3 linked regions of the Salipiger abyssi genome follow. The protein of the gene in region 1 interacts with the protein of each later gene in a pairwise test. Links are inferred from orthologs where the notes say so. Each region holds a gene or a part of one and is shown in the gene's direction. Other genes may lie near its edges. The genes, in order: ndk, Ga0080574_RS23530 and Ga0080574_RS21550.

Region 1 (2,860 bases):
CGACAAAGCTTTGCAGATGCGCCCGGCGCTCGTCCTGCTTGCGGGCGGCGGCGGCCTGCACCGCGCGACGCTCGGCCCGGGTGCGCGCGAAGGTGTCGTAGCCGCCCTGATAGAGCGTCAGCTTGCGCGCCTCCAGATGCAGGATCGCGCCCACCGCGCGGTTCAGCAGCCCGCGGTCGTGGCTGATCACGATCACCGTATGCGGGTAGCGCGTCAGATAGCTTTCCAGCCAGAGCGCGCCTTCGAGGTCGAGATAGTTGGTCGGCTCGTCGAGCAGCAGGAGGTCGGGCTGGGCAAAGAGCACGCCGGCCAGTGCCAGCCGCATCCGCCAGCCGCCGGAGAAATCCGAGCTCGGGCGCTGCTGATCCGCCTCGCTGAAGCCCAGACCCTTGAGGATCGACGCGGCGCGCCCCTCCGCTGACCAGGCGTCGATATCGGCGAGCCGGGTCTGCACATCGGCGATGCGATGCGGGTCGGTGGCGGTTTCGGCCTCGGCCATCAGCGCGGCGCGCTCGGCATCGGCGGCCAGCACCGTCTCGATCAGCGACATGTCGTTTGCCGGCGCCTCCTGCGCCACGCCGCCGATGCGGGCGCGCTCGGGCAGGGAGATCTCGCCCCCGTCCAGCGTCAGCTCGCCCCGGATCAGCCGGAAGAGCGTGGTCTTGCCGGCGCCGTTCGGCCCCACGAGCCCGACCTTGTGGCCGGCGGGAATCACGGCGGAGGCGCCCTCGAACAGAGGCCGGCCCTCGATGGAAAAGGAAATATCGTCGATCCGTAGCATGGGGGCGCTCTAGCAGAGCGCCGCGCCGGCGGAAATCCCCCATGGTCTTCCATTGGCAGGAAATATCCCGGGGTGCGCGAGGGGCTGGCCCCTCGCCGCGGGCGCGCAGCGCCGCGCGGGTCGGCAAGCGAGGTCTTCCCAATCTTGCGCCTGCATGCTAACGCCCACGCCAGCGAATACCGGCCGGGCCTGACGCCCGGCTTTTCAATGGAGACCAGACATGGCCGTCGAACGTACCCTTTCGATCATCAAGCCCGATGCCACCCGCCGCAACCTCACCGGCAAGATCAACGCCAAGTTCGAGGAAGCGGGCCTGCGCATCGTCGCGCAGAAGCGCATCCAGCTGACCAAGGCGCAGGCCGGCGAGTTCTACAAGGTGCATGCGGAGCGCCCGTTCTATGACGAGCTCTGCGAGTTCATGGCCTCCGAGCCGGTCGTGGTGCAGGTGCTGGAAGGCGAAGGCGCCATCGCGAAGAACCGCGAAGTGATGGGCGCCACCAACCCGGCCGACGCCGCCGAGGGCACCATCCGCGCCGAATTCGCCGAGTCGGTCGGCGAGAACTCGGTGCACGGCTCCGACGCGCCGGAAACCGCCGCCGTCGAGATCGCCTATTACTTCTCCGGTCTGGAGCTGGTGGGCTAAGCGCCGCCTTTCCAGGTCAGAAACACGAAACGGGCGCCGGAGAGGGCGCCCGTTTTCGTTTGCCGCAGCGAGACGCCCCGCAAGGGGCACCGAGCGTCACCCGCCTTGCAGGCGCTCGCGCGGCACGACGCCGATCTCGTCCAGCACCGCCTCGATGCCGCTCAGCGCCGCCACCCCGGCGACCTCCGCGCAGAGCGCGTCGAACCGCAGCCGCAGCGCCTCTTTCTCCTTGCCCCGGCAATCGTTCCAGGGCCGGCCCTGAAGCGCCATATGCATCACGTAATAGCCGATGAAATGCGCCTTCGTGCCCGCCCGCAGCATCCGCGCATAGGCCTCATGCGCACCGATCTCGCGCAGCGTCTCCGCGTCGGGCACGCCGGCGCGGGCCAGCGCCGCCTCGACCGCCGGGCCGAGATTGCGGATCGAGGAGACAGGCGTGCCCATCGCGCTCAGACCTCGCCGCCGCGACGCAGGCCCGGCAACCGGATCAGAAAGGCAATGTGCGGCATGAGGGCTCTCCCAAGGCTTCGCCAAAGATTTTGCCACCCGCGCGGGCGGGGAACAAGCCCGCCAGGTTCACTCGGACCCGGCGCGGGCCGCCAGCACTTCCAGAACCACAGCCTGCACCTGCGCGATGGTGGCCTCCGCCTCATCACGGAAGATATCCATCGCCGCCTCGACCTCGGCGCGGTCGAAGGGCTCCGTCATGCCCGCCGTCACGATTGCGGCGCGCGCCCGGGCAAGATCGTGCAGCGCCGGGCGCAGCGTGTCGGCGTTCTCCGCCAGCGCGGCGCGCAGATCGCGGCGGACCTCTCTCGGGAACACCGCCGCCTCGGCGACCGGGCCGAGCAGCTCGCTGCGCATCGCCTTGAAGCGCAGCAGCGCGCCGGCGGTCAGGGCGTTGCCCAGCAGCGAGACGGCAAGCACCGCGATCAGCGCGATACGGCCGGAATTGCGTCGGATCCGTCCCATCACAGCCCCCCCGGAAAGCCGAGAAGCTGCGCGATGGCGCTGGCAAAGACCAGATCGTCGCCGCCAAGCGCCGGCAGGGCGGCATAGCCCAGCACCGCGGCGCCCAGCAGCATCAGCCCATAGCCCGCCGCGACCGGGCCGGGATGGCTCAGTACCTCGGCCAGTCCCTCCGCCCGGTGAGGGCCGGTTTCCTCCTCGGCGAGCCGGCTCAGCACCGCGCGCGCCAGCATCGGGGTTTCCACCGGCATCTCGTCTTTCAGCGCCGCCGCCAGCGCGGCATCGAAGGCGCGGTCCTTGTCGTCGTCTTCCATCATGGCCTCCTCTCCTCCATTTCGTCCGGGTCGAGCTGGCGGCGCAGCGTGTTGCGCGCCCGCACCAGCAGTTGTTCCACCGCGCCGGGGCTCACCCCCATCGTGGCGGCGATCTCGGCGGTGCTCATGTCGCCGGCGGCGCGCAGAAGGATC
Region 2 (3,151 bases), 590 kb from region 1 along the record:
CTACAGCCTTCAGCGCAAGGATGTGGCGGCGATCCTCTACGCGGTGGATATCGGCGACCGCGAAAAGCTCGTGGCGCTGATGGAGCCGCTGCACGCCGCCGACATCGCCGACCTTCTGGAGCAGATCAACGCCTTCGACCGGATGCGTCTGATCAAGCTCTACGGCAAGGAATTCGACGGCGATATCCTGTCCGAGCTCGACGAATCGATCCGCGAGGAGGTGATCAACGCGCTGCACCCGGAGGTTCTGGCCGAGGCGGTGCGCGAGCTGGAATCCGACGATGTGGTCGACCTGCTCGAAGATCTCGACGAGGCCCAGCAGGAAGCGATTCTTGAGGTTCTGGACAACAGCGACCGGGTCGCCGTCGAGAAATCGCTGACCTATCCGGAATTCTCCGCCGGCCGCCTGATGCAGCGCGAGGTGGTGATGGCGCCCGAACACTGGAACGTGGGCGAGGCCATCGACTATCTGCGCAACACCGAGGATCTGCCCGAGCAGTTCTATCACATCGTGCTGGTCGATCCCAAGCTGCGCCCGGTGGGCAATGTCACGCTCGGCCGGCTGATGGCCTCGCGCCGCGAGGTGCTGCTGCGCTCGCTGATCTCGGAAACCTTCCACGTCATCCCGGTGACCCGCGACGAGGGCGAGGTGGCCTATGCCTTCAACCAGTATCACCTGATCTCGGCGCCGGTGGTGGACGAGAACGAGCGGCTGGTGGGCGTGATCACCATCGACGACGCCATGGCGGTGCTCGACGAGGAGCACGAGGAAGACATCCTGCGCCTCGCCGGCGTCGGCGAGGAAAGCCGGCTTTCGGATACGGTGCTGGAGACCACCAAACAGCGCTTTCCCTGGCTGGCGGTGAACCTGCTGACGGCGGTGCTGGCCTCGCTGGTCATCGCCCAGTTCGAGACCGCGATCGCGCAGGTCGTGGCGCTGGCGGTGCTGATGCCCATCGTCGCCTCGATGGGTGGCAATGCCGGCACCCAGGCGCTGACCGTGGCGGTGCGGGCGCTGGCCACAAAGGACCTCACCGGCTCCAACGTCTGGCGGGTGATCCGCCGCGAGGTCATGGTGGGGCTGGTCAACGGGCTGGTCTTTGCGCTGGTGATGGGTCTGGTGGGGCTGTTCTGGTTCGGCTCGGCGCAGCTCGGCGGCGTGATCGCGGCGGCGATGGTGATCAACCTCGTGGTGGCGGGGCTCGCCGGCATCGTCATCCCGGTGGTGCTGGAGCGGCTCAAGGTCGACCCGGCGCTGGCTTCCGGCGCCTTCGTGACCACGGTGACCGATGTGGTGGGCTTCTTCGCCTTCCTCGGCCTCGCCGTGCTGGTGCTGCTGTGAGCGCCGATCCGCTGGCCGGGGCCAAACAGGCGGCCCGCAAGGCGGGTTTCGCCCGGCGCAAAGAGGCCCATGCCGCCGATCCCGGCACCGGCGCGGGGCGGCTCTCGGAGCTGCTGGCGGGCCATCGCGGCGTGTCGCTGGCGGGCTATATGCCGATCCGCACCGAGATCGACCCGCTGCCCGCCATGGCCGAGGCCTGCGCCTATGGCCCGGTCTCGGTGCCGGTCATCACCGGACCGGGCGAGCCGCTGCGCTTTGCCCTCTGGGAGCCCGATATGCCGCTGGTCGACGGCCCCTTCGGCGCGCGCATTCCCGCCGCGCCGGTCTATGTCACGCCCGAGATCCTGATCGTGCCGCTGGTCGCCTTCACCCGCGCCGGCGGGCGTCTGGGCTATGGCGGCGGCTTCTACGACCGCACGCTGGCGCTGCTGCGCGGGCAGGGCGCGGCGCTGGCCATCGGCTTTGCCTATGCGGCGCAGGAGGCCGAGGCGCTGCCCTTCGATCCCTACGACCAGCCGCTCGACCTCATCGTCACCGAGCGCGAGGTGATTTCCCCGCGCATCTCGGAACCGCCTCGGCTCTGATCGCGTTTGTCTGGCGGAACCCGGTCACGCGCCGGGATGCGCGATGCAGACAGACACACGTGACGATTGGAGTTACACATGCCACAGAATTTTGTTCCCTTTCTGAACGAGAACGCCCGCAACGAGATGATCGGCCTGCTGAACGACCGGCTCGCCGACACGATCGACCTCGGAAACGCCGTCAAACAGGCCCACTGGAACCTGCGCGGCACCGGCTTCATCGGCGTGCACGAGATGCTCGACGACGTCGCCGACCACCTGCGCGAGGGCTCGGACATGATGGCCGAGCGCGTGTCGATGATGGGCGGTTTCGCCCGCGGCAGCTCGCAGACCGTGGCCGAGAAAACCACGCTCGAGCCCTATCCGACCGAGATCGTGGCGCTCGAAGACCATGTGCAGGCGCTGGTGAGCCGCTTCAACGCCTATACGACCAAGCTGCGCGAGGCGGTCAATGCCGCCGGCGAGGCGGGTGACGAAGACAGCGCCGACCTCTTCACCGAGGTCAGCCGCACCGCCGAGAAGGACGCCTGGTTCATCGGTTCGAACAGCGCCAAGGCCGCCTGAGCGGCACCGGGGATACGACCAGAGGGCGGCGCCTGTAGCGGGCGCCGCCTTTTTCATGCCTTGCGCGGCTCAGACCGCCTTCTCTACCTCAGGCGCCACCCGCCGGATCGTCTCCACCAGGATGATCTCGCAGGCCCCGGCGCCCGCGTCGTTGCGTGTGCGCGAGCTGCGCCAGCGCATGCCGCTCGGGGCTTCCACATCGACGAGATAGCCCTCGATCACCACCAGATCGCCCTTGCCTATCTGCTTCAGAGCCTCGCGCTGCGCCGCGCTCTGCAACACCAGATGCATATTGGCGCTGGAGGTCCTGATCTGCCGCGCCGAAAGCTGCGCGCCGGGCTTCGGGCGCCAGTAATAGAACCGCCGCGCCTGGCTGATCTCCACCTCCTCCACCCGCGCCGGGGTCGACATCGGCCCCCAGCCGAGCGCGAGATCGGTGGAACTGAACCCCGCCGTGCGGTCAAAGCGGTAATCGTGCCGCGACAGCACCAGCGCCTCGACGCGGAACCGCGCAAAGGCACGCATCTCGTGATCGTTGACAGTGCTGCGGCGCACCGGCATCAGCCCCGCCTGATAGGGCGCGCGCGGCGCCAGCGCCTCCTCGATGCCGGCATTGCGCTGCCGGGCTTCGGCGCGATGCCAGAGCGACGGTCCGCCCTGC
Region 3 (3,150 bases), 170 kb from region 1 along the record:
TTCTCCGGCCTGCCCTCGCCCTTCGACGCGACGCGCTATCACTCGCTGGTGGTCGACCGCGACAGCCTGCCCGAGACGCTGGAGGTCAATGCCTGGCTCGAGGACGGCACCATCATGGGGCTGCGCCACCGCGAGCTGCCGATCCACGGCGTGCAGTTCCACCCCGAGAGCATCGCCTCGGAGCATGGGCACGCGCTGATCCAGAACTTCCTGAATACGATGAAAGTCCCCGCATGAGCGACCGCCTGAAGCCGTTGATCGGCACCGCCGCCACCCGTCCGCTGACCGGCGAGGAGGCCGAGGCCGCCTTTGAAGTGCTGTTCGACGGCGAAGCGACCCCGGCGCAGATGGGCGGGCTGCTGATGGCCCTGCGCACGCGCGGCGAAACGGTGGACGAATACGCCGCCGCCGCCGGCGTGATGCGCGCCAAGTGCAACCCGGTCGCCGCCCCCGCCGACGCCATGGACATCGTCGGCACCGGTGGCGACGGCAAGGGCACGCTGAACATCTCCACCGCCACGGCCTTTGTGGTGGCCGGCGCCGGCGTCACCGTCGCCAAGCACGGCAACCGCAACCTGTCGTCGAAATCCGGCGCCGCGGATGCGCTCGGGCAGATGGGCATCGAGGTGATGCTGCCCGCCAGCGCCATCGCGCCGATTCTCGACAAGGTCGGCATCTGCTTCATGATGGCGCCGATGCATCACCCGGCGATGAAACATGTGGCGCCGGTGCGCATGGAGCTCGGCACGCGCACGATCTTCAACATTCTCGGGCCGCTGACCAACCCGGCGGGTGTTAAACGCCAGCTTACGGGCGCGTTTTCCCGCGACCTGCTGCGGCCCATGGCCGAAACGCTGGGCCGGCTCGGCTCCGAACGCGCCTGGCTGGTGCATGGCTCCGACGGCACCGACGAGCTGGCGATTTCCGGCATGAGCTGGGTCTCGTCGCTGGAAGAGGACGGCTCCGTGCGCGAGGTCGAGCTGCATCCCGAGGATGCCGGCCTGCCCGAACACCCGTTCGAGGAGATCGTCGGCGGCACGCCGGCCGAGAACGCCGAGGCCTTTCGCGCCCTGCTCGATGGCGCCAAGACCGCCTATCGCGACGCGGTGCTGCTCAACGCCGCCGCCGCGCTGGTGGTGGCGGGCAAGGCCGCCGATCTGCGCGAAGGCGTCGCCATGGCCACCCAGAGCATCGACAGCGGCGCCGCAAAGGCCAAGGTCACGGCGCTCGCCGAGGCCACGCAACAGGCGGCATGACCCCGCCGCCGGCCTGGGCGCATCTGCCCTTCTTTACGCAGGATCTGCCGCGTATCGAGGCCGCGCTGGCTGAGGACGGGCGCCAGATCCTGCCGCCCGCGCCGCAGATCTTTGCCGCGCTCGACGCCTGCGCGCCTGAGGCGGTGCGCGTGGTGATCCTCGGTCAGGATCCCTACCCGACCCCCGGCCACGCCCATGGGCTGGCCTTTTCCGTCGCGCCCGATGTGCGCCCGCTGCCGCGCTCGCTGAGCAATATCTACAAGGAGTTGCAGGAGGAGTTCGGCGCCTGCCCGCCGAATGGCGATCTACGCTTCTGGGCGGCGCAGGGCGTGCTGCTGCTCAACACCGCGCTCACCGTGCCCGCCGGCAGCGCCGGTGCGCATGCCAGGCTCGGCTGGTCGAAACTCACCGCGCAAGTGATTGAAAGCCTTTCCGAACATCCCCGCGCCTTCATCCTCTGGGGCAACCATGCGCAGGGCTTTGCCAAACATATCCACGGGCCCGATCACCTGATCCTGCGCTCGGCTCATCCCTCGCCGCTTTCCGCACGGCGCGGCTTTTTCGGATCGCGCCCCTTTTCCCGCGTCAACGAGTGGCTTATTGCAAGGGGCGACACGCCGATAAACTGGACGACGCCATGACCCAGACGATCCTCGACAAGATCAAGGCCTACAAGCTGGAAGAGATCGCCGCCGACAAAGCCGCAAAACCGCTGGCGGAGGTCGAGGCCGAGGCGCGCGCCGCCACGCCGGTGCGCCCCTTCGCCAAGGCGTTACGCGAGGCATCGGCCAGCGGCTACGGGCTGATCGCCGAGGTCAAGAAAGCCTCGCCCTCCAAGGGATTGATTCGAGAAGATTTTCATCCCGCGACGCTGGCCCGCGCCTATGAGCTGGGCGGTGCCACCTGCCTCTCGGTCCTGACCGATACCCCCTCCTTTCAAGGCGCCAAATCCTTCCTGACCGAGGCCCGCGCGGCCACGGCGCTGCCGGCGCTGCGCAAGGATTTCATGTACGACACCTATCAGGTGGCCGAGGCCCGCGCGCTCGGGGCAGACTGTATCCTGATCATCATGGCCAGCGTCTCCGACGCGCAGGCGGCGGAACTCGAAGACGCCGCGTTCGGCTGGGGCATGGACGCGCTGATCGAGGTGCATGACGCCGCCGAGCTGGACCGTGCGCTCGATCTGAAGTCTCCTCTCATCGGGATAAACAACCGCAATCTCAAAACCTTCAAGACCACTCTTGAGACGACGCGCGAGCTGTCCAAAGCCGTGCCGGGCGCGCGTCTGCTGATCTCCGAAAGCGGGCTCAACACGCCCGCAGATCTTGCCGATATGGCCGCTTGCGGCGCCCGCACCTTCCTCATCGGCGAGAGCCTGATGCGGCAGGCCGATGTGGAGACCGCCACCCGCGCGCTGCTCAGGGATCCGGTGGCGGCATGAGCGGGCTCAGCCATTTCGACGCCAAGGGCGACGCGCATATGGTCGATGTCTCCGACAAAGCCGTGACCGCGCGCATCGCCACCGCCGAGGGATGGGTAAAGATGGCGCCGGAGACCTTTGAAATCATTACCGAAGGCCGCGCAAAGAAGGGTGATGTCGTCAGCGTCGCACGGCTCGCCGGCATCATGGGCGCCAAGAAGACGCCCGAGCTGATCCCGCTCTGCCACCCGCTGCCGGTCACCAAGGTTTCGGTCGAGCTGACCCCCGACGCCGCGCTGCCCGGGCTGCGCATCGAGGCGACGGTCAAGACCACCGGCCAGACCGGTGTCGAGATGGAGGCGCTGACGGCGGTCTCGACCGCGGCGCTGACGGTCTATGACATGGCCAAGGCGGTGGATAAGGCGATGGAGATCGGCGGCATCCGCGTGATCCTGAAAGACGGTGGAAAATCAG

The links.
Region 2: the proteins of ndk (region 1) and Ga0080574_RS23530 interact in binary tests that used the Escherichia coli proteins (3 or more experiments, as listed by UniProt). The link is inferred for Salipiger abyssi from one-to-one orthologs.
Region 3: the proteins of ndk (region 1) and Ga0080574_RS21550 interact in binary tests that used the Escherichia coli proteins (3 or more experiments, as listed by UniProt). The link is inferred for Salipiger abyssi from one-to-one orthologs.

Annotation. Positions count from the first base shown.
Region 1 is NZ_CP015093.1:3,518,161-3,521,020, forward strand. Bases 4-2,712 are described here. They hold ndk (nucleoside-diphosphate kinase), read left to right. Parts: upstream 4-1,001; coding sequence 1,002-1,424; downstream 1,425-2,712. Other genes in these bases: Ga0080574_RS20675 (ABC-F family ATP-binding cassette domain-containing protein), read right to left, coding at 4-781; Ga0080574_RS20685 (TfoX/Sxy family protein), read right to left, coding at 1,521-1,868; Ga0080574_RS20690 (hypothetical protein), read right to left, coding at 2,001-2,396; Ga0080574_RS20695 (hypothetical protein), read right to left, coding at 2,396-2,710; Ga0080574_RS20700 (RNA polymerase sigma factor), read right to left, coding at 2,707-2,712. Also shown: more of Ga0080574_RS20675, read right to left, coding at 1-3; more of Ga0080574_RS20700, read right to left, coding at 2,713-2,860. UniProt on the Escherichia coli protein: Major role in the synthesis of nucleoside triphosphates other than ATP. The ATP gamma phosphate is transferred to the NDP beta phosphate via a ping-pong mechanism, using a phosphorylated active-site intermediate.
Region 2 is NZ_CP015093.1:4,107,648-4,110,798, reverse strand. Bases 133-3,132 are described here. They hold Ga0080574_RS23530 (5-formyltetrahydrofolate cyclo-ligase), read left to right. Parts: upstream 133-1,338; coding sequence 1,339-1,926; downstream 1,927-3,132. Other genes in these bases: Ga0080574_RS23520 (hypothetical protein), read right to left, coding at 2,560-3,132; dps (DNA starvation/stationary phase protection protein Dps), read left to right, coding at 2,005-2,490; mgtE (magnesium transporter), read left to right, coding at 133-1,342. Outside these bases: more of mgtE, read left to right, coding at 1-132; more of Ga0080574_RS23520, read right to left, coding at 3,133-3,151. UniProt on the Escherichia coli protein: Involved in the removal of 5-formyltetrahydrofolate.
Region 3 is NZ_CP015093.1:3,692,530-3,695,679, reverse strand. Bases 76-3,074 are described here. They hold Ga0080574_RS21550 (uracil-DNA glycosylase), read left to right. Parts: upstream 76-1,252; coding sequence 1,253-1,897; downstream 1,898-3,074. Other genes in these bases: moaC (cyclic pyranopterin monophosphate synthase MoaC), read left to right, coding at 2,694-3,074; trpC (indole-3-glycerol phosphate synthase TrpC), read left to right, coding at 1,894-2,697; trpD (anthranilate phosphoribosyltransferase), read left to right, coding at 234-1,256; Ga0080574_RS21560 (anthranilate synthase component II), read left to right, coding at 76-237. In the rest of the region: more of Ga0080574_RS21560, read left to right, coding at 1-75; more of moaC, read left to right, coding at 3,075-3,150. UniProt on the Escherichia coli protein: Excises uracil residues from the DNA which can arise as a result of misincorporation of dUMP residues by DNA polymerase or due to deamination of cytosine.